4 regions of the Herbaspirillum sp. Her4 genome follow, and region 3 is predicted to be linked to each of the others. Evidence: predicted binding sites of a transcription regulator. Region 3 holds the regulator's gene; each other region holds the start of a gene.
What was found. The regulator sigma-54, encoded in region 3, starts transcription at its own class of promoters, with help from an activator protein. The targets are predictions, from matches to a motif close to TGGCANGNAANCTGCTTT.
Positions count from the first base shown of each region.

Region 1 (5,717 bases), 1.7 Mb from region 3:
AAGCCATAGCAACCTTAAAGGGAGTAACCCGGCCGATGCTTCATTCCGATCAGGGGTGGCAGTACCAGATGCATGCTTATCGGCGTACCTTGGCGGAAACTGGCATCACACAGAGTATGTCGAGAAGGGGAAATTGCCTGGACAACGCGGCCATGGAAAGCTTCTTCGGCACACTCAAATCGGAGTGCTTTTACTTGCACAGATTCTCTTGTATTGACCAGTTGCAGACCGAGATCCGCAAGTACATCCATTACTATAACCATCACCGCATCAAGACCAAATTAAAAGGACTGAGTCCCGTGCAATACAGAACTCAGTCCTCTGGGCCTTAACCGGCTAATGACCGTCCAACTTTATGGGGTCAGTTCAAATGGTGGCCTTTTCAAAAGCGTCGACGCTTTGGTGATGGTAGTTTTATTTCAGTCCCGAGGAGTCCGATCGATTCGAATGGGCTCGCCAGATTTCATTGTTGCTTGTCACCGTCTTACCAACTGGTCTCCCTCTCCGCCGTAGAAGAAATCTTGTGAATGGCCAGATCCGCTCCTTCAAATTCCTGCTCCGGATCCAGCCGTATCCCGACAGCCTTCTTCAGCAAGCCATAGACGATCCATCCGCCCGCTGCCGCAATGGCGATTCCCATGATGCTGCCGATGAGCTGCGACATGAACGACACGCCACCGCGTCCGCCCAGTGCCTGCAAGCCGAAGATGCCGGCCGCCAGTCCGCCCCACAGGCCGCACAAGCCATGCAGCGGCCACACGCCCAGCACATCGTCGATCTTCCACTTGTTCTGGGTGCGGGTGAACATCCACACGAAAATCGCCCCCGCAATGCCGCCGGTAACCAGTGCACCCAGCGGATGCATCAGGTCCGAGCCCGCGCACACCGCCACCAGGCCGGCCAGCGGGCCATTGTAGGCGAAGCCGGGATCGTTGCGGCCCATCAGCAGCGCCACCAGCGTGCCGCCGGCCATGGCCATGAGCGAATTCATGGCGACCAGGCCATTCATCTTGTCCAAGGTCTGCGCGCTCATCACGTTGAAGCCGAACCAGCCCACCGTCAGAATCCACGCACCCAAGGCCAGGAAAGGAATGTTGGAGGGCGGATGCGCCGCCACCGCGCCTTCCTTGCTGTAGCGGCCACGGCGTGCGCCCAGCAGCAGGACCGCCGGCAGCGCGATCCAGCCACCCACCGCGTGGACCACGATGGAGCCGGCGAAGTCATGGAACTCGGCGCCGAAGGTGGCCGCCATCCAGGCTTGCACGCCCAGGTGCTGGTTCCACGCGATACCTTCGAAGAAGGGATAGACCAGACCCACCAGCACCGCCGTGGCGATCAGCTGCGGATTGAATTTGGAACGCTCGGCAATGCCGCCCGAGATGATCGCCGGGATGGCCGCCGCGAAGGTCAGCAGGAAGAAGAATTTCACCAGCTCGAAACCGCTGCGCTCGGCCAGCGTTTCGGCACCGGCAAAGAAGCTCACGCCATACGCCACGTAATAGCCGATAAAGAAGTAGACGATAGTCGATACAGCAAAGTCGGCCAGGATCTTCACCAGGGCATTGACCTGGTTCTTCTTGCGCACAGTCCCCAGTTCCAGGAAGGCAAAGCCGGCATGCATGGCCAGGATCATGATCGCCCCCAGCAAAATGAAGAGGGCGTCTGCGCCGTTTTTGTGATCGTCCACCAGAAAATCTCCCAAAAAGTGTGCAAGGAAATGCGTGAAAGCCACGACTAAAGCAATTTCCGTTCCATTTTGGTGAAAAATTCACAGTGCCTTGATTCGAAAAGATTTTTTCGGTGCGCCTGTACGATGTCAGGCGCCGATATGCACGAACTCCGTGCATATCGGTGCCGGGTAGCGAGGGTGGGCTGCAGTTTGGTGCGTTGGCTGCCAGGCCCTGTCTACCTATCGCTGCTTATGGCCGCTTCGGTTTGGCCAGCGCGTCAATGAAGCCTGCGATCTGCTGCGCCACCGCCTCCGGGTCTTCCAATGGTGACAAGTGGCCCACGCCGGGCAGGATGTGCAGTGCCGCCTGCGGAATGCGCGGCAAAAGCTCTGCCTGCAACGTCGCGACCCGGTCCACCTGGTCGTGCTCGCCCGAGATGACGAGCGTGGGCACGTCGATGATGGCCACCTCCGCGGTGATGTCCTCCGCCATCGCCACGTTGGGCCAGGCTTGCTTGGCCTGGGGCGCAGCCTGCAAGCTATCCTCGATGACCTGTGCACGGCGGGCCGCCGTCAGCGGTTGTGCTGTCAGCACATGATCGATCACGAACTCCACCGATTCGCGCGTCTGGTAGGCACCCACCAGCATGGCGCGCTGTTCAGCGGAGAGCAGCATGGGCGAAGGCGGGGACGGTGCCACCAGGATCAGCCCTTCGAGCCCGTGCGGCCGGCGCGAGGCCATCAGCTGCGCCACCTTGCCACCCATAGAGTGGCCGACCAGGACATAGCGCTGCAGTCCCAGCGCGGCAATGACACCCTCGGCATCGGCGGCCAGGTCGGCAATCCGGTAGCCCTCGGCCGGCGCATCAGAGCGGCCCCAGCCGCGATGGTCGGTGGCAACAATGCGGCAGCGGTGCGCAAGTCGCGCGGCTACCGCATCCCAGGCCCGCGACGAACCGCCGTAGTAATGCAGGAACACCAGCGCCAGTTCGCCGCTGCCCTGCTGGGCAACATGGATGCGCGTTCCGTTGGTTTCGATATGCATGTGTCTGCTCCTTTGTGAGGGGGAGAGTCAATGGTAGATTCCATGCGAAAAATTTATAATTGGCAAATTGTTAGTCACAGTCGACACTCAGATGATCGAATAGGGAACGGCATGGACAAACTGATGAGCCTCAATGTCTTCGTGGCCGCAGTGGAGGAGGGCAGTTTTGCCGGGGCCGCGCGTCGCTTCGCGCTGTCGCCGGCGATGGCGGGCAAGCACGTCAGCCAGGTCGAGGCGGAGCTGGGGGCGCGTCTGTTTCAGCGCACTACGCGCCGCCTGAGCCTCACCGATGTGGGCCGGACGTATTACGAGCGTTGCCGCCAGATCCTCGCTGCATTCGATGAGGCGAACCGCGAAGCGACTGCCGTGCAACGTAGCGCACGCGGCCTGCTGCGGGTGGCGGTGCCGGTGACTTTCGGCGCGATGCACCTGGGCCCGGTCGTTGCGCGCTATCTGGCGGATCACCCGGAGGTCAACGTCGAGGTCGTGCTCGGCGACCGCTATGTCGATCTGATCGATGCGGGCGTGGATGTGGCCATCCGCATCGGAAAGCTCGACGATCCTGCGCTGGTCACGCGCCGGTTGGCACCCTGCAGCATGATTGCCTGCGCCTCCCCCGGCCTGATCGCGCAGCATGGCCTGCCGGCCACGCCGGAAGCCTTGTCGCGCCTGCCGCGTCTGGCCTTCAGTGACGCGGTGTCTGCCGGAGACTGGACATTCATCGATGCGGCGGGAGAGGCACATCGCCTCGACGGACCCTGCCGTGTGACAGCCAACAACATGCAGATGCTTCTGGCTTGCGTGCTGGCGGGCGCGGGTGTGGCTTACGGGCCGGCCTTCGTTTTCGGTGAGCACATCAGGCAGGGACGGTTGATTGCATTGCTCCCGGATTACCGCGCCACTGCACTGGCTATCCAGGCCGTCTATCCGAGCGCGCGAGGAATCCCGCTCAAGGTCCGCCGTTTCGTCGACTATCTTGCGGAGGACTTCGGCGATCATCCGCCGTGGGAAATCCAGGACGCTGCGCCCCCTGGCGGTCATGTACCTCGCAGACCCGGTTTGAACAGGCGCTAGTGCGATGACACGAACAGCGCCGACGGTTCCGGATCGGGCAGCGCATACGCATCCTTCATCCGCGCCACCTCTTGCGTCGGCGGCAGTTCGAACAGGCGTTTGAATTCGCGGCTGAACTGGGATGCACTCTCGTAGCCGACGCGTGCGCTGGCTTCGGCCACCGTCAGGCCATTGCGCAGCATCAGCAGACGCGCCTGATGCAGGCGCGTCGATTTCAGGTATTGCATCGGCGAGGTAGCGGTGACCGCCTTGAAATGCGCATGGAAGGAAGGCGGACTCATTCCGGCCTCGTGCGCGAGCTGCCCCACATCCAGTTTGTCCGCGTAGGCGGCATGGATCTTCCTGATGGCCCTGGCGACTTTTCCATACTGCCCGTCAGTGCGCAGTGCGGCGCGCATGGAGGCTCCTTGCCGGCCCGTGAGTACCCGCAGGTAGATCTCCTTCACCAGTGAACGGCCCAGGATCCTGGCTTCCATCGGCACCCGCATCGCTTTCAGAAAACGCAACACGGAGGCGGACATGCTGGCATCCATCCGGGTCGCGAACATGGTCTGCGGATGGGCGGAGAGGTCGGCATCGTCCATCTGCACCAGCACTTCAGCCAGCAGCTGAAAATCCAGCCGGAAATAGATCGCCAGCAAAGGCGTCTTCTCTGTGGCGTCGGTTTCCATCGTGAACGGGACGGGTACCGAAACAGCCAGGTAGTGACGGGCATCATAGAGATAGGTTTGCCCGCCGAGGAATCCACGCTTGCGTCCCTGCACGACCACCACGATGCCCGGCTCATAGAGGACCGGCGTTTCACTCAATGCACGGTTGGACCTGAGGAAGCGCACATCCGGCAGCAGCGACAGGTTGTAGCCCTCGTCAGGGGCGAGCTCGGTGAGCAGCTGCACCATGCGCTGATGCGCATTCGATTTTTTCTTCGCGGATTTCTTCGTGCTTCCCGACATGAGCAATCTCATAGTTTTAGGCAAACACCACATGCTAACCGACATGGTGGATTTGTGGAGTCCTGCCTATGATGGCACCCATCGTCCTTTGCGTCGGGAAGCTGCTTCGGCCTCCGGGAGAGGCCACCATCAAGGAGCTACAAGGATTCCCATGAAAAATTCCAGGACATTGCATTTCCTGATTACGGGCGTGAGCTCGGGCTTTGGCCAGGCGCTGGCGGATGCGGCCCTGCAGGCTGGCCATTCAGTAACAGGCACAGTGCGCAGCCAAGCCGCCAAAGAGCAATTCGAGCAGCTTGATCCCGCACGGGCGACGGCCATCGTTCTCGATGTGACCAATTTCCCCGCCATTGCTGCGGTGGTCGAGCACCTGGCTCCGGTGGATGTGCTGATCAACAACGCCGGCTATGGACATGAAGGCGCGCTCGAAGAATCCTCGTTTGAAGAGATGCGGCACCAGTTCGATGTCAACGTGTTTGGTGCCGTGGCCATGATGAAGGCCGTGCTGCCCACCATGCGCGCAAGACGCAGCGGCCACATCATCAACATCACCTCCATGGGGGGATTCATCACCATGCCGGGCATTGCTTACTACTGCGGCAGCAAGTTCGCCGTGGAAGGCATTTCCGAGACCCTGGCCAAGGAAGTGGCGGCGTTCGGCATCAAGGTCACCGCCGTGGCGCCCGGTTCCTTCCGTACCGACTGGGCAGGGCGCTCCATGGTGCGCTCGCCCCGCAGCATTGCGGATTACGACGCCGTGATCGATCCGATCCGTGCGGCACGCCAGGCCAAGAGCGGACACCAGCTCGGCGACCCGGCCAAGGCGGCGCAGGTGATCCTCGACATTGCCGGCGATGCCAACGCGCCGGCCCATCTCCTGCTGGGCAGTGATGCCGTCAAGCTGGTGCGCGAAAAGCTGGCGCGGATGGGCGAGGAAATCGACGCATGGGAAACGATCTCGGCATCAACGGATTTC
Region 1 covers NZ_CM176330.1:1,777,961-1,783,677, forward strand. Annotated here, with positions in the region: one part of gene ACWFUC_RS08130 (IS3 family transposase) at 1-332, shown strand, start outside; gene ACWFUC_RS08135 (ammonium transporter) at 485-1,687, opposite strand; gene ACWFUC_RS08140 (alpha/beta fold hydrolase) at 1,920-2,714, opposite strand; gene ACWFUC_RS08145 (LysR family transcriptional regulator) at 2,826-3,788, shown strand; gene ACWFUC_RS08150 (AraC family transcriptional regulator) at 3,785-4,687, opposite strand; gene ACWFUC_RS08155 (oxidoreductase) at 4,893-5,717, shown strand, end outside.
Region 1: a site for sigma-54 is predicted at 1,737-1,754, ahead of ACWFUC_RS08135 (ammonium transporter). Genes of this name have one in related genera too.

Region 2 (5,717 bases), 2.3 Mb from region 3:
GCCACGATCACCAGCCACGCAGTACCGATGGAAAGGCGCACGCCGGTCAGCATGTAGGGCAATACCGAAGGGAAGAGGATCTTGGTCAGCACCTTCCATTCGGAGAGATTGAGCACGCGCGCCACGTTCATGTAATCCTGCGGCACGCGCTGCACACCGACGGCCGTGTTGATGATCATCGGCCAGATCGAGCAGATGAAGATCGACCAGATCGCCGCCGGATTGGCCGACTTGAACACCAAGAGGCCAATGGGCAGCCAGGCCAGCGGCGAGACCGGACGCAGCAGGCTGATGATGGGGCCGAACATGCGCGAGAGGAATTCCACGCGGCCAATCGCAAAGCCCAGCGGAATGCCCACCAGCGCCGCCAGTCCGAAGCCCATGCCGACCCGCTGCAGCGAAGCCAGCACGTTCCAGCCTATGCCCTGGTCGTTGGGACTGTTGCGGTAGAAGGGATCGGAAAACATCACGCCCGCTTCCTTCAGGGTCACCCATGGCGTGGGGAAGCTGGCGGTCTTCAAGGCGATGATCTGCCAGACCAGCACCAGCAGCGCCACCCCCAGCAGGGGCGGCACCACGCGCATGAAGAGGCCGCCCGCAATGATCTTCTTGCGCAGGCTGCGCGCTTTCACGCTGCCGGCAGCGCTGGCGGCGGGTGCCACCTGCGCTTCGTTGGCGGCGGCTGCACGCACCGGCTCGCTGGCAGCAGACACGCCGGCGTGGCCGTTGCCAGCGGGCTTGGCGTTCTCACCCATGATGCTCTCTGCGACTGCACTCATCATCTTCCCCTTGCTCTAAGCACTTCACCTTGATGGACACGGCGCAGGCCGCACCCGCTTACACCTTGATCTTGAACGCCTGCGCGTAGGCCGCCGGATTCTTGCCGTCCCACACCGTGCCGTCCATCAATTTGGAACTGCGCATGACCTCCTTGGGCAGCGGTGTCTTGGTCATGGCGGCAGCGTCCTTGTAGAGATCGATCTGGTTGACCGACTTGGCCACGGCGAGGTAATCCGGATCACTCTTCAACAGGCCCCAGCGGCGGTGCTGGGTCATGAACCACATGCCATCGGAGAGGAAGGGGAAGTTGACCTGGCCTTCGTCGTAAAACTTCATGTAGTTGGGATCGTCCCAGGTCTTGCCCAGGCCGTTCTGGTAGCGCCCGAGGATGCGCTGGTCGATCACGTCCTTGCTGGTGTTCACATAGGATTTGTCGGCGATCACCTCGGCCATCTTGTTCTTGTTGGCCAGCGAGGCATCGATCCACTTGCTGGCCTCCAGGATGGCGGCCATCATGGCGCGACAGGTGTTGGGGTACTTCTGCACGAACTCCAGCGAAGTGCCCAGCACCTTCTCGGGATGGTCCTTCCAGATGTCCTGGGTGGTGATGGCGGTGATGCCCACGCCATCGACGATGGCGCGATGGCCCCAGGGCTCGCCCACGCAGAAGCCATCCATGTTGCCCACCCGCATGTTGGCCACCATCTGCGGCGGCGGGACCGTAATCACCTTGGCATCCTTCATCGGATTGATGCCGTTGGCGGCCAGCCAGTAATACAGCCACATCGCGTGGGTGCCGGTCGGGAAGGTCTGTGCGAAGGTGTATTCGCGCTTGTCGGTCTGCATCAGCTTGTAGAGCGATGCGCCATCGACCGCCCCCTTGTCGGCCAGCTTTTTGGACAAGGTGATGGCCTGGCCGTTATGGTTCAGGCCCATCAGCACCGCCATGTCCTTCTTCTGGCCGCCGATGCCCAGTTGCACGCCATAGATCAGGCCATATAGCACGTGGGCCGCGTCCAGTTCGCCGTTGGTGAGCTTGTCGCGCACGCCGGCCCAGGAGGCTTCCTTGCTGGGGACGATCTTGATGCCGTACTTCTTGTCGAAACCCAGCACCGAGGCCATCACCACCGAGGCGCAATCGGTCAGGGGGATGAAGCCGATCTTGACTTCTTCCTTTTCCGGCTTGTCCGAGCCGGCCGCCCAAGCACCGCCCGGGAGCATGCCCAGCATGCCACTGCCGGCGGCCAGTGCACCGCCCTGCAGGAGCGTGCGGCGCTTGCCGTCCACCCTGTCCGCTGCCTTGAGCGCGCTGTCCTGTGCATCCTGCATGCCGCTGCCGAGCGCGCCTGTCTTGCCTGCCTGACCTTTGGATTCCATAGCACCATTCCCCTTGCGTTGCGATTTGAAGAAAGCCCAAACAAAAAAGGCGTGTTCCGACATGGATGACCCATACCGGAAGACGCCTTTGTCCTGGACGGCGCGACCGCCATTGGCCACACCTTCACGTTGCTTGCGCATTGCTGCGCTTGTGCATCAGCTTCAGCAAAGAGCGTGCCAGAACCGCGACGCACCTCGGAAAGCCGCATGGGAACTGCGTTGCAAGGGAACACGATGATATCCGCAGCGGCAGGAGGAGGACCTCGCGGCGCGATCAAATCGGGCGGGATCCGCACTTCGGTTGTGCCTTGCACCAAGTTGGCAGCGATTTGTCAGGGTCGCAACGATGGCCTGCGCTGGCCAAGCCGGGGGCGCGGCCACCTACTCACGCTTGCCGGATTTTCCTACAGCACATTGCGATGGGCGCTGATCGTGCGGCGGACCGGCTGACCCTAAGATGACCCCAGCTTTACGAATCACCCGGCGCTTGCACCCTGGCGGGCAAGAACGAACTCAATAACAAAGGAGAAATCCATGACCCTCGGCACCATCCTGCTCATCGTCCTGATCCTGATCCTGCTCGGCGTCATCCCCGCTTGGCCGCACAGCCGCAGCTGGGGCTATGGTCCCAGCGGTATCGCTGGCACCATCGTCATCATCCTGCTGATCCTGCTGCTGCTCGGCAAGATATAAGGCGGGGCGGCAGCCGGCCTGTGCGGTCCGGCTGCCCTGGCCCCAGCCTTCGGACGCTCCCTTCCCTCCCGCAAGCCTGATACCATCCGGTGGCGGACGGGAAAACGGCGCGGACGGTGCCTGTCACCGTCCGCGCCGTTTGCTTGTGGACGCCGCCCCGCCCCGCCGGGGCAAGCTCACGCGCATGGCTTTCCCTGCTCCCGTACCGTGATGAGGCTGACATCAGATGAACAATAAATTCCTCGCTTCTCCCCTGCCCGCTCTCCTGGCGGCCCTGAGCCTGCTTTGCGCGGCCGCCGCGCACGCTGCTGAAGAAGATGTCAGCAAGGCCGATCCCCAGCGCTGGTACCAGGATGACAACAGCGCCAAAGGCCGGCTGCAAAACCTGAACAAGGAAACGGCGGCCGCCTATGCCGAGGCGCTGCAGGGCTGCCGCAGCCTACGCGGGAAGGATGCTGCAGCCTGCCGCAAGCAAGCCGCCGACGCCAGGTCGCAGGATGCTGCGCGGGCACAGCGCATCTTCAAGGACTACCAGGGCGGCGAACCCGTTGCGGTATCCGTCAAGGGTGACCCCAAACAGATGCACAATCACCACAAGCACGGCAGCCACCCGGCTCCGAAATAAACTGGCTCCCTCCACTGCCTGAATGCAACAACGCCGCAACAGGTCACCCTGTCGCGGCGTTGTGGTGGGCCGCTCCTCAGCGCGAGGAGCGGCGGCCGGGATCAGCCGACCAGCGAATTACTTGCCGACCTGATTGCCGATGACGCCACCGACGGCGGCACCACCCACGGTCCCGATGGCGCTGCCACCGGTGAGGACTGCACCACCGACGGCACCGGCACCTGCGCCGATGGCGGTGTTCTTGTCTTGCTGGGTCATGCCGCTGCAGCCGGTCAGGGCGGCAAAGGCACAGATGGCTACCGAGGTCACTGCCAGTTTTTGCATGGTCTTCATGATGACTCCTTCCTCTTTGTCGAATAGGGGAATACGGCCGCCGATCAGGTCGACGGACGCATGATCACGCGCGGCGCCTTGGGCTGTTGTGCGTGATCACGATAAACCGGTGCGCTGGGCGCAGCCTTGGCCGGTTCGCGTTGCGCTGCCGGATCCTTGCCATCGGCGCGTGCGCCAAACAGCAGTACGGCGTTCTGGAGGGACTTGGAGCGCTTGCTCTCGGCCATGTCCATGTAGCGGAATTTCTTCTGCCCCAGCTTGTGCAGACGCGCTGCATCCACCGGCATGTGACGGTCCATCGTGGAAGCCGACCAGCGCGATGCGCTGTCGACGGCTTGCGGAGTTTCTGCGAAAGCGTGAGAGGCGAAAGCCGAAGCGGCTGCCAGCATGCAAATACCGACTGTTTTTTTCATGGTCGTCCCTTTCAGGGGTCCCTTCTGGCGGTGAGCAAAATTTCATGCGGCAAACCGTGAACTCTTTTGCAATTCCCGGCTCTACCAGCACCATGACCACATGGTCGCGGAAATTGCTGCATCACAAAATCAGCCGTTTCCGATATTCGTGTAGGCGTTTTCCTACACGCGCTGTGCTGCCTGCTTCAGATGTCCTTCACACCCTGCCGGCCCGTGCCGCCGGTGAGTGATCAGGTCACCGGAACACGGACATCCAGGACTTAGTCCTTGGCGGCTTCCTTGGCATCGCCATAGGTCTTCTGGACGTTGCCTTCGACCTGCTTGGCAGCACCCTTGACCTGCTGGCTGGTATTGCCGGTCAGCTCACCGGTCTTCTCCTGCACCTTGCCTGCCACTTCCTTCAAGCTGCCTTTGATCTGGTCCTTGTTCATGATGGCTCCTTTGGGTTGTTTGCCTGATGGTTACCCGGTGCCGCACTGGGCTGGCTGCCGGCTCCGCCACCCTTGCCGGCCCGACGGGCGGTGAGTGACGATGAATTCATGGTACCGATGAGCCTGTCGGGCGAACATAAGAGAGTCGTCCTTTCACGCGTAGGAAAAAACGAAAAACCGTGCAGGAAAAACGCTCTTCAAACAAACCTCACCAAAACGCAAAAAGCCGCCCTGGGGGCGGCTTTCAGAGGGTGTGACGCAATCTTGAATACCGTCGGGCGCCGGCCCTTCAAGTCTCGCTGGCAGCAAGTTCCGGACGGATCGGCAGGCTGATGCTGATGAGCGCGCCCTTGCCCGGCGTGGAGCGGATATCGACCTCGCCACCAAAGAACGTGGCGCGCTCGCGCAGGCCGCGCAGACCGTAGGTCTTGTGGTTGTCGCGCCGCTCTTCGGGAATGCCCACGCCATCGTCGCGCACGGTCAGCGCCACATGATCCTCATCGACATCGAGAATCACGTCGACCTTGCTGGCCTTGGCGTGCTTGGTCACGTTGTTGAGCATTTCCTGCAGCATGCGGTAGATGGCGATTTCCATCTCGTGGCCCACATCGACGTCTTCATCGGGCAGGCTGGCGTGGCAGGCGATGCCGGTGCGCTCGTGCAATTCATCGAGCTGTTCCGAGATCGCAGCCTTCAGCCCGAACAGGTCCAGGGTATTGGGACGCAGCTCGGTCTGGATGCGCCGGGTGGTGGCCACCAGCGACTTCATCAGGCCTTGCATGCGGGTCTTGCGATCGGCCCATTTTTCATCCGGCGGCAGGATCTGGTAGACCCCTTCCAGGTGCATCGACAGGGCCGTCAGCGACGCGCCCATGTTGTCATGCAACTCGCGGGCGATGGCGCGCTTTTCTTCCTCGCGCACCGTTTCCAGGTGGTTGGTCAGTTCGCGCAGCAGCGCCGTACGCTCGATGACGGTCTTTTCCAGCCGGCTCTCGCGCTCGCGCAATTCATCCTCGGCCTGCTTGCGTTCGGTGATGTCGGTGCTGATGCCGATCACCCCCTGCA
Region 2 covers NZ_CM176330.1:2,414,197-2,419,913, reverse strand. Annotated here, with positions in the region: gene ntrB (nitrate ABC transporter permease) at 1-779, opposite strand, end outside; gene ACWFUC_RS11000 (CmpA/NrtA family ABC transporter substrate-binding protein) at 838-2,109, opposite strand; gene ACWFUC_RS10995 (DUF3309 family protein) at 2,692-2,850, shown strand; gene ACWFUC_RS10990 (hypothetical protein) at 3,077-3,475, shown strand; gene ACWFUC_RS10985 (YMGG-like glycine zipper-containing protein) at 3,593-3,808, opposite strand; gene ACWFUC_RS10980 (hypothetical protein) at 3,853-4,221, opposite strand; gene ACWFUC_RS10975 (CsbD family protein) at 4,482-4,652, opposite strand; gene ACWFUC_RS10970 (PAS domain-containing sensor histidine kinase) at 4,942-5,717, opposite strand, start outside.
Region 2: a site for sigma-54 is predicted at 2,320-2,337, ahead of ACWFUC_RS11000 (CmpA/NrtA family ABC transporter substrate-binding protein). Genes of this name have one in related genera too.

Region 3 (5,717 bases):
GGCAGCGTAGAGGTCGTGTGCGATGCTTTCCGCATGTAGATCCTTCCCCTTGATGTGGACGTTGATTTCCGCTTTTTGGCGCTTTTCCTTTTCTGTGAGTTTATCTACGCTCAGGATCACGCTGACGTCGATCACGTTGTCGAAATGGCGCTTGATACGCGAGAGCTTGCTTTGCACGTATTCCCGGATGGCGGGGGTCAGTTCGAGGTGGTGTCCACTGATGGTCAGATTCATACAAGACTCCTATCGTGAAGTCACTGGAGGTTCGTGCAATCGATCCTGCTGCAGCTGTACCACGGGCACGGTCTTCGTGTCGGATGGCGCGGGCATCAGTCGGATGCTTGCCTGAACACAGCAACGGTACTGCAGAAAAACTGAGGAAAAACTCAGAGGGACTTGCGGAGATTGACCGGCGGAATCTTCAACACTTCGCGGTATTTGGCGACTGTGCGTCGCGCGACCACCATGCCTTGTTCTGCCAGCATATCCGCAATCTTGCTATCGGATAATGGGGTCTGCGGGTTCTCGGCTCCTATCAACTGTTTGATCAGCGCCCGTATCGCGGTGGAGGATGCTTCACCTCCGGTTTCAGTCGCGACATGGCTACCGAAGAAGTATTTCAACTCAAACATTCCATGCGGAGTGAGCATGTATTTCTGAGTCGTCACGCGAGAGATGGTGCTCTCGTGTAGACCCAGTGTATCAGCAATTTCACGCAGCACAAGGGGGCGCATGGCGACTGCCCCATGTGAAAAGAAGTTTCTTTGACGTTCCACAATAGCCTGCGCGACGCGCAAAATTGTATCGAAACGTTGCCGCATGTTCTTGATGAGCCACTTGGCTTCCTGCAACTGCGACGACAGCGAACCTTCTCCCTTGGCTTGCTTCAATGCACTGGCATACATCGCATTGACGCGCAGCTTGGGCATGACCTCATGGTTGAGCATGACCTGCCAGCCGTTCTTTGTCTGCTTGACAATCACGTCCGGCACCACATAGTCCGAGGCATCACGCGCGAATTCCGCACCCGGATGCGGACGGCACTGGCGGATCACGGCCTGCGCTTCACGCAGGTCTTCGTCATCGCAATCCAGTGCCTTCTTGATCTTGTTGAAATCGCGTTGTGCAAACAGCGGCAGGTAATCCTCCACGATCCTCAAGGCCAGCTTGCGCGTCACGAAGGGAATCTTGGGCAGGCGGCGGATCTGCAGGGCCAGGCATTCGCCGGCACTGCGCGCACCGACACCCGCCGGGTCCAGGCTCTGCAGCAGCTTGAGCGAAATCGACAGCTCTTCCATGTCGATGCCCAGCTCTTCGGGCAGGCGCGCGTGGATGTCTTCCAGCGGCTCTTCCAGATAGCCGCTCTCGTCGAGCGCATCGGTGAGCAGTTCCAGCAGCGCACGATCACGCAGGGTGCGTGCGGTCACGCGGATCTGTTCCAGCAGGTGTTCGCGCAGGGTCAGTTCGTGCGCTTCGAGTTGTGGACGGGCATCGTCATCGTCTGGCGACTTGCCGCTGCGCGCGACGTCGTCGAAGCTCCAGTCGGCATCCCCCGTGACACCGGCTTCCGGCGCGTTGTCCTGGTAGTCGAAGCTGGAATCGCCATCGCTGGCGGCCGGGGCCGCTTCGCCGCTGCCTTCGTGACTGGTTTCGGCAACGCCGCTGGAGGGCGAACTGGAGACCGCGCCATCGGCCAGCAGACGTACCGAATTGTCGAGCGCGTCGTCGAGGCGTTCCAGCAGGGGATTGTCGGAGAGGATCTGTTCCAGTTCCTGGTGCAGTTCCAGCGTCGACAGTTGCAACAGTCTGATCGACTGCTGCAGTTGCGGCGTCAATGCGAGGTGCTGCGAGGTACGTAACTGGAGCGACTGTTTCATCTGTCTTTCTGAAAGCGGCGTGGCCCGCTGGTTGCTCTGCCGGTCGTTGCGTATTGCGTATTACGTGATGCGCACTCTGTATTTCTTCAAGCGTATCGGGCAAGCCGACTGCACCGCTTACATGCGGAAATGCTCGCCCAGATACACGCGGCGCACCGACTCGTTGGCGATGATCTCTTCCGGATTGCCGCTGGCCAGCACCGTGCCCTGGTTGATGATGTAGGCGCGATCACAGATGCCCAGCGTTTCGCGCACGTTGTGGTCGGTGATCAGCACGCCGATGCCGCGTTCCTTCAGGAAGCGCACGATGCGCTGAATCTCGATCACGGCAATCGGGTCGATACCGGCGAACGGTTCATCCAGCAGCACGAAGCGCGGATCGGTGGCCAGTGCGCGGGCGATCTCGACGCGCCGGCGTTCACCGCCCGAGAGCGACAGCGCCTGGCTTTCGCGCAGCTTCTCGATCTGCAATTCGTGCAGCAGGTTGTTGAGGCGGCCTTCGATTTCATCGCGCGAGAGCGGCTTGCCCTCTTCCCGGCGCAGTTCCAGCACGGCGCGGATATTGTCTTCCACCGTCAGCTTGCGGAATACCGAGGCTTCCTGCGGCAGGTAGGACAAGCCCATGGTGGCACGCTTGTGGATCGGCATGCGCGAAATGGACGCGCCATCGAGGTCGATCTCGCCACCATCGGAAGGCACCAGTCCCACGATCATGTAGAACGAGGTGGTCTTGCCGGCCCCATTGGGGCCGAGCAGGCCGACCACCTCGCCGCTGCGCAATTCCATCGAGACATCGCGCACTACCTGGCGCGCGCCATAACTTTTCTTCAGGCCGCGAACGACCAGCGAGCTGACTGCCATCGTTACTGATCCTTTCCGCTGTCGCGACGCGTTGCAGGCTGCGCGGCGTTGTTCTTGCCCGCGGGCTGGGCCGACGGGGTGGCCGGCGCGGTGCTGCCTGCCGGCGGCGGATTCTTGGGCTGGATCACCGCAGTGATGCGGCCTGCGCCCGGCTTGCTCTCGCCGGTGGCGGTGTTGTTCACGGAATAGAATTCGGCGCGGCTGTCGTAGGAGATGAATTCGCCGTTGACTTCATCGGTGATGCGATCGCCGTCCATGCGCTGGATGTGCGCGCGCTGGAACAGCTTGGAGATTTCGGTCTGCTCCGAATACTCGATGCGCTCGGCCTGGCCTTCGATCCACAGGTTGGGACCGCCGTCACGCTTCTGGCGGAAGTTGGCCAGCGCGCCCGGGGCCGCATACAGCACCGCATTTTCATAACCGTACTGGTCGGTCGTCAATACCACGCGGCCGGCCTTGATGATCAGCGTGCCGCGGGTCATGACCACGTTGCCGGTAAAGGTCTTCACCTGGCGCACGTCATCGTAGACCATCTGGTCTGCCTCGATGTTGGTCGGCTTGGTGGAGTCCGCCTTCTCGGCGTTGGCCACGCCGCACACGGCAGCCAGCATCAGCATCGGCAGTAAGAATGAGCGTTTCATTGGGTTCCTGTCTGATCGGTTCTTGGCGTTTTTATCCCGGAGTCATCCGGCTTAGCGTTTCTTCGGAGTGGGCTCGTAATAGCCGCGGACATTGCCGAACAGCTGCACCACCTGGGTCGCATTGTTGGCCACCATGCCCACGCCGTTCAGGCGCGTGGTGCCCATGGTCATGGCCACCGGCTTGTCGGTCTTGACGATTTCATCGTCAGGCAACAGCAGCAGGTATTCCGAGACCAGGTGCATCTGCTCGCGGCCCTTGTAGGGCGCGCGGATGGCATTGGCGTTGCCGTACATGTGGATCTGTGTCTGGTCGTCGGTGACGCGCGCGGTATCCGAGTAGAGCTCCATCGGTGCCTGGTTCTGGTCCAGGTTGTGCACCACCGGCTTGGTGATCTCGAAGGAGTCATCCGTGGGGTAGTGCACCATCTTCGTTCCCGCAACGTCATAGCGCGGCAGACCGGTCGGGCCCATGCGCACGTAGTTGAAGTTTTCCAGGTAGTAGTCGGGTTTGCCGCGCGGGCGCTGCGCCGGTTGCTGGTCGCCCGCAGCCCGCATGGCCTGCATCACCCAGAAGCTGCCCAGGGCGCCGGCGATCAGGATCACCAGGATCACCGCCAGGCGGATGCGCTCGGCGTTGCGTTCTCCGCTGCGCCCGCTCATGCCAGGTACGGCGCGAGGGCCGCCTCGTAGTTGCCTTGTGCTGCCAGCACCAGGTCGCAGATCTCGCGCACGGCACCATGGCCGCCGCTGGCCTGGGTCACGTAGTCGCTGCGCGACTTCACCTCGCGATGGCCGTTGGCCACGCAGGCCTTGAATCCGACGCGGGTCAGTACCGGCAGGTCGATGATGTCGTCGCCCAGGTAGCCGCAATCCTGCGGCGTCAACTGCACCTGCAGCAGCAGCTGTTCGAAGGCCTGGCGCTTGTCGTGGATGCCCTGGAATACATGGGCGATGCCGAGATCGCGCGCACGGCGCAGCACATAGGGCGACTGGCGCGCGGTGATGATGGCGGCAGCGGTGCCGTATTGCTGCATCATCTTGATGCCGTGGCCATCGAGCGCGTTGAAGCGCTTGAAGGCCTCGCCATCCTCGCCGTAGAACAGGCCGCCATCGGTGAGCACGCCATCCACGTCGAAGATCATCAGGCGGATCGCCGCCGCCTTGGCGAGCGCGGCAGCGGGCAGGGTGCTGGCGAAGGCTGGCGCGTTCATCAGATCACCTTGGCGCGAGTGAGATCGTGGATGTGCAGCGCGCCCGTGAGCACGCCGGCCGCATCGGTAACCAGCAGCTGGTTGATGCGGAATTGTTCCATCAATTGCACGGCATCCACGGCCAGCTGGTCCTGGTTGACGGTCTGCGGATTGGCATGCATGACGTCGGCGATGTAAAACTTGGAAAAGTCCTGGCCACGCTCCAGCAGGCGGCGCAGGTCGCCGTCGGTGAAGACGCCGACCGGGCGGAATTGCTCATCCACCACGGCGGTCATGGCCATGCCCTTGCGGGTGATTTCCATCAGCGCTGCCGACAGCGACACGTCCGGGCGCACGGCGGGAATGGCTTCGCCGCTGCGCATCACGTCGCGCACGTGGGTCAGCAGGCGGCGGCCCAGTGCACCACCGGGATGGGAGCGCGCAAAATCTTCCTCGACGAAGCCGCGCGCATCCAGCAGCGACACCGCCAGCGCGTCGCCCATGGCCAGCGTGGCCGTGGTGCTGGCGGTCGGGGCCAGGTTGAGGGTGCAGGCTTCCTGCGCCACGCCCACGTTGAGGTGGACGGCGGACAGCTTGGCCAGGGTGGACTGGTCATTGCCGGTCATGGCGATGATCACCGCACCCATGCGCTTGACGATGGGCACGATGGCCAGCAGCTCGGCCGTTTCACCGGAATTGGAAATGGCAATGAAGACATCGCGCGCCGTCACCATGCCCAGGTCGCCGTGCGCGGCTTCGGCCGGATGCATGAACAGCGAGGGGGTGCCGGTAGAGGCCAGGGTGGCGGCGATCTTGCGGCCGACATGGCCGGACTTGCCGATCCCCGAGACCACCGCACGTCCCTCGCATTGCAGCAAGGTCTGCACGGCAAGTGCCAGGGGGTCGGCGCTGTCGTCGCGCAGGCGGTCTTTCAGGGCCAGGATGGCATCGGCTTCGATCTGCAGGGTCTGGCGTGCCAGTGCGATGGCACGGCGGGCAGCCCCGGCCGAAAAAGATGCAGGCGTGGTTTTGTCATCGGTTACACTCATAACCGAAGTATAAACGAATTAGCAAAGCAAAAAACTTGCCAGATGTAAGGGAATGCTGCCGGATTTGACGTGATATGCAGCGTTGCATCGCGCCGCAGC
Region 3 covers NZ_CM176330.1:91,848-97,564, reverse strand. Annotated here, with positions in the region: gene hpf (ribosome hibernation-promoting factor, HPF/YfiA family) at 1-234, opposite strand, end outside; gene ACWFUC_RS00415 (RNA polymerase factor sigma-54) at 387-1,877, opposite strand; gene lptB (LPS export ABC transporter ATP-binding protein) at 1,995-2,738, opposite strand; gene lptA (lipopolysaccharide transport periplasmic protein LptA) at 2,741-3,379, opposite strand; gene lptC (LPS export ABC transporter periplasmic protein LptC) at 3,431-4,039, opposite strand; gene ACWFUC_RS00395 (KdsC family phosphatase) at 4,036-4,590, opposite strand; gene ACWFUC_RS00390 (KpsF/GutQ family sugar-phosphate isomerase) at 4,590-5,618, opposite strand.

Region 4 (5,717 bases), 850 kb from region 3:
GCACCAGCGATTTCATCGCCTATACACGTGCTGACAAGACACGCTACTACGCCGCCATCGCCCAGTTGCCGCACACCTCGTGGTGGGTAGTCAGCGCCACGCCAAGCGACAAGCTCAACGCCGACACCCGCTCGGTGCGCGACAAGATCATCGCCATCGGCCTGCTGTGCTTTGCCGCTTCGCTGTTCCTCTCGGCGCTGATCGCGCGCAGTATCAGCGTGCCCCTGCAGCGCCTGGTGGGCGCCATGAAGGAAGCCGGCAGCGGCGATACCACGGTGCGCGTGGAACAGGCCGGCGGCGACGAGATCGCCATCCTCTCGCGCAAGTTCAACGAGATGGCCGGCAAGCTGCAGCAGAACAAGGAAGAACTGGAAGACCAGGTCGCCCGCCGCACGCGCGAGCTGGAGCTGGCCAACCGCAAGCTGGAAGCGCTCTCGGCCACCGATGGCCTGACCGGGGTGGCCAACCGGCGTCGCTTCGACGAGGTACTCGACAGCGAGCTGCGGCGCTCGGTGCGCTCGGGCCATGCGCTGGCGCTCCTGATGCTGGACGTGGATTACTTCAAGAAATACAACGACCGCTACGGCCACGTGGCAGGGGACGAATGCCTGCGCATCGTGGCGCGCGTGCTGCAGAAGAGTTCGCGCCGTGCTACCGACCTGGTAGCGCGCTATGGCGGCGAGGAGTTCTGCGTCATCATCGCCGAGAGCGATACCGCCCATGCCCTGCAGCAGGCCGAGCACATCTGCCAGGCCATCTTCGAACTCAAGCTGCCGCATGCCGATTCGCCCTTCGGCTACATCACGGCCAGTATCGGCGTGGCCTCGCTGCAGCCGGATGAGCACACCAGCGCCGAACAACTGCTTCGCGTGGCCGACCAGGCGCTGTATCACGCCAAGTACCAAGGCCGCAACCGCGTGGTGCTGGGCAGTGACGCGACCAGCAACCTGTGATCGGGTAGAGTCGCACGGACCGGTTCACCTGACGAAATGCTGACGTCGCGCGACGCTTTGCAAAGTTGCGTCAAGACGCCGCCGGCGGCCCTGAACCAATGTCATCGCGCTGCATCATATCGCTATGCCCACCATCACTTTGAGAAGAGAGGTATAGCAGATGAACCCGAGTCGCCAAGAAAAAAAACACTGGACCATCGATGACATCGACCTGAACCGCATCGACCGCGAGCGGGTGCGGCAGAATGAAGACCTGTTCTACCTGGTGGCCTGCGCTTCCTTCGTCGAAAGCGGTTCCGACCTCTACACCCACAACCTGGTGGAATTCTACAAAGGCGATGCCGAGGTCGAGACCTGGTTGCGCGAGCAGTGGGAACAGGAAGAGCTGCAGCACGGCGCGGCCCTGCGCGCCTATGTCGAGCATGTCTGGCCGGAGTTCGACTGGCCGCGCGCCTACCAGGGCTTCCTCGACGAATATTCGCAATACTGCAAGGTCGAGCTGCTCGAACCGACACGGGCCCAGGAGCTGGCCGCGCGCTGCGTGGTCGAGACCGGCACCTCCACCTACTACCGCGCGCTGGCGCGGGCCACCGACGAGCCGGTCCTGAAGCACCTGGCCGGACTCATCGCCAATGACGAGGTCAATCACTACAAGCATTTCTACCAATACTTCCGCCGCTATCGCCGCCAGGAAAACATCGGCCGCTCGCGCGTCTTCGGCACCCTCAGCCGCCGCACCCTGGAACTGAAGAGCGAGGACGCCGATTGCGCCATCCGTCACGTGGTGATGGTGTACAAGCCGGAACTGGCCGCCGATCCGGCACGCGTGAAGGAACTGGCCTCGCGCATGAGCCGTACCGTGCGCGTCAATCTCAAGCCCGAAACCACCATCAAGATGATCATGCGGCCGCTGGAGTTGCCGGTGGCCCTGCAGAACATGATCGAATTCCCCTTGCGCCAGTTCATGCAGCACGTGCTGCTGCGCTGATCCGGCGCCGGAGGATGGTCCGCCAGGACCATCTTCCGGCCCACGCGGCAGGCAGGCACCGCAATGGATCACGCCGGCTGCTGCCCCATCGTTCAGGATGTGCTCGCTATTGTGAACAATCCGTCTCACCCCTCAGGAAGTTGAACCACCTGCCGCAAACCCGCCTCCAATGGCGCTTTGCGCGGCGCACCAAGATCGCGCATCGCCGAGCGCCAGGCTGGTGAGTGTTGCCGCAGCGACATGGGACTGTCGACAATGGCGCTCGGCTTTGGTGCGCAATCCTGGCGTGCCTGACAACATTCTTCCCGCACCGCGCCCCTCCCCGCCCCGCTTTGATGCAGCCCGCAGGCCCTTGGCGGGGCATTGGCACGCAATCTGCTAAAGCGACTGGGCAGTGAAAAAAATCTTCCAAAACTTTTCTCGAGGGAGCACCACATGTCACGTCGTACCGTACTGAAAGCCACCGCTCTGGGCGCATTCGCACTGGCCGCATCCTCCTGGCTGCCGTCGGCCTTCGCTGCCGACACCATCAAGGTCGGTATCCTGCACTCGCTGTCGGGCACCATGGCAATTTCCGAAACGTCCCTCAAGGACGTGGCCCTGATGACCATCGACGAAATCAACGCCGCCGGCGGCGTGATGGGCAAGAAGCTCGAACCGGTGGTGGTCGACCCCGCCTCGAACTGGCCGCTGTTCGCCGAAAAGGCCCGCCAGCTGATCTCCCAGGACAAGGTCTCGGTGGTCTTCGGCTGCTGGACTTCGGTGTCGCGCAAGTCGGTGCTGCCGGTCTTCAAGGAACTGAACAGCCTGCTGTTCTACCCGGTGCAGTACGAAGGTGAAGAACTGGAGAAGAACGTCTTCTACACCGGCGCTGCCCCCAACCAGCAAGCCATTCCCGCCGTGGAATACCTGATGTCCAAGGAAGGCGGCGGCGCCAAGCGCTTCGTGCTGCTGGGCACCGACTACGTCTATCCGCGTACCACCAACAAGATCCTGCGCGCCTTCCTGCACAGCAAGGGTGTGAAGGACTCCGACATCGACGAGGTCTACACCCCGTTCGGCCACTCCGATTACCAGACCATCGTGGCCAACATCAAGAAGTTCTCCGCAGGTGGCAAGACGGCCGTGATCTCGACCATCAACGGCGACTCCAACGTGCCCTTCTACAAGGAACTGGGCAACGCCGGCCTGAAGGCGACCGACGTGCCGGTGGTGGCATTCTCGGTGGGTGAAGAAGAACTGCGCGGTGTCGATACCAAGCCGCTGGTGGGCCACCTGGCCGCCTGGAACTACTTCGAATCGGTGAAGAATCCGGTCAACACCGCCTTCATCAAGAAGTGGAAGGAATACGCCAAGGCCAAGAACCTGCCCAACGCCGATACCGTCGTGACCAACGACCCGATGGAAGCCACCTACGTCGGCATCCACATGTGGGCACAGGCCGTGGAAAAGGCCAAGTCCACCGACACCGACAAGGTGATCGCGGCCATGGGTGGCCAGACCTACAAGGCACCGTCGGGCTACACGCTGGAAATGGACAAGACCAACCACCACCTGCACAAGCCCGTCATGATCGGCGAAATCAAGGCGGACGGTCAGTTCAACGTGGTCTACAAGACCAAGACCACCATCCGCGCACAACCGTGGAGCCCGTACATCCCGGGCAACGAAAGCAAGCAGAAGAACTAAGCTTGCGGTTGCTGTTGTAGTTCATGGCGTTCTTCGGAGCGCCTTCGATACGCCGCGCTGCGGCTACTCAGTCCGAACGGGTTTTTGTTGCACAATCTACAGACCGTTCGCCCTGAGTAGCCGCGTCAGCGGCGTATCGAAGGCGCTCCGTCCGCCCCGATGCATCTCCCTCCACAAGAAAACCGCCCGACGACTCGCCCCGGCCACCGCATTGACCGGCCCGCGCTTCGAGGCGCACACCGACCATGAAACCAGCCATCCAGTTCCTACGCGGGCTGCTCGCGACCTGGCTTTGCGTCCACGCCCTGGGGGCGTTCGCAGCCATCGATCCGGCCCTGCTCAAGCCCCTTGGCGGAGACGACCCCGACGCGCGCATCGACGCCGTCAACCAGATTGCCGCGCTGGCCAATGAAGACGCGCTCAAGATCCTCAACGCCTTGAACAGCGACGCGCTCTACGTCACCCCCGCCGGTGACGTGCTCATCGTCGACGACGCCGGCAAGGCATTCAATCCGGCCACCGACCAGACCGGCCCGGCCCCCGATGACGCCGAAGGCATCACCGTCAACAACCGCCTGCGCGGCGCTGTCGATGGCGCGCTCTCGGGCCTGAAGCTGCTCTCACCGCAGCGCGACCAGCGCCTGGCCGCCGCCGGTGAATTGCTCAAGAATGCCGACCCGGCGCAGATCCCGCTGATCGAAAAAGCGCTCGCCAAGGAAAGCGATCCGCAGATCAAGGACGTGCTGCAGCAGGTGCAAGCCACCGCCAACCTGCATTCGGCCGACCCGGCGGCACGCCGCGCGGCCGTCAAGAAACTGGCCGAGACCACCAATGCCTCGTTGAAGCCGGTGCTGGAAAACATGCTGGCCAAGAATCCCGATGGCTCCTACGTCGAAGCCGATGAAGGCGTGCGTATCGAAGCAGTGCGCACCCTCTCCGCGCTGGACCGCCACCTGGCCATCGTCGACTTCGCCGGCAAGCTGTTCTATGGCGTCTCGCTGGGCAGCGTGCTGCTGCTGGCCGCGCTGGGCCTGGCCATCACCTTCGGCCTCATGGGCATCATCAACATGGCCCACGGTGAGCTGCTGATGATCGGTGCCTACACCACCTACGTGTGCCAGCTGGTGTTCCGCAAGTTCTTCCCCGGTGCCATCGACGCGTATCTGGTGGTGGCACTGCCGGCCGCCTTCATCGTGGCCGCAGCGGTTGGCATCGCGCTGGAGCGCCTGGTGATCCGCTGGCTCTATGGCCGTCCGCTGGAAACCCTGCTCTGCACCTGGGGCATCAGCCTGATGCTGATGCAAGGTGTGCGCTCCATCTTCGGTGCGCAGAACGTGGAAGTGGCCAACCCGAGCTGGATGTCGGGCGGCGTGACCGTGCTGGGTTCGCTGGTGCTCTCCTACAACCGCATCGTGATCGTGTTCTTTGCGCTCTTCGTGGTCTTCGCCGTGTGGCTGATCCTGAACAAGACCCGCCTGGGCCTGTTCGTGCGCGCCGTCACCCAGAACCGCCGCATGGCCGACTGCGTGGGCGTGTCCACCGGCAAGATCGACATGATGACCTTCGGTCTCGGTTGCGGCATCGCCGGTCTCGGTGGCGTGGCGCTCTCGCAGCTGGGCAACGTCGGTCCCGACCTGGGACAGGGTTACATCGTCGACTCGTTCATGGTGGTGGTGCTGGGCGGCGTGGGCCAGTTGGCCGGTACCGTCATTGCAGCCTTCGGCCTGGGCGAAGTCAACAAATTCCTGGAGCCGATGGCCGGTGCCGTGCTGGCCAAGATCGCCATCCTGGTCTTCATCATCGTATTCATCCAGAAGCGTCCGCAAGGCCTCTTCGCACTCAAGGGAAGGAGCGTGGAATGAGCACCATGATCATGCGCCCCTCGCTGTTCAATCGCCCGTCCTGGACCGGCATCGTCATCTGCACCATCGTGCTGGCGCTGCTGCCGGTCTGCAACCTGCTGTTCCCCGCAGATAGCGCGCTGCACGTGTCCTCCTACACCGTCGCTTTGGTCGGCAAGTTCATGTGCTACGCCATGGCGGCGCTGGCACTGGACCTGGTGTGGGGCTATACGGGCATCCTGTCGC
Region 4 covers NZ_CM176330.1:940,099-945,815, forward strand. Annotated here, with positions in the region: gene ACWFUC_RS04335 (sensor domain-containing diguanylate cyclase) at 1-953, shown strand, start outside; gene ACWFUC_RS04340 (ferritin-like domain-containing protein) at 1,114-1,941, shown strand; gene urtA (urea ABC transporter substrate-binding protein) at 2,377-3,630, shown strand; gene urtB (urea ABC transporter permease subunit UrtB) at 3,876-5,492, shown strand; gene urtC (urea ABC transporter permease subunit UrtC) at 5,489-5,717, shown strand, end outside.
Region 4: a site for sigma-54 is predicted at 2,306-2,323, ahead of urtA (urea ABC transporter substrate-binding protein). Genes of this name have one in related genera too.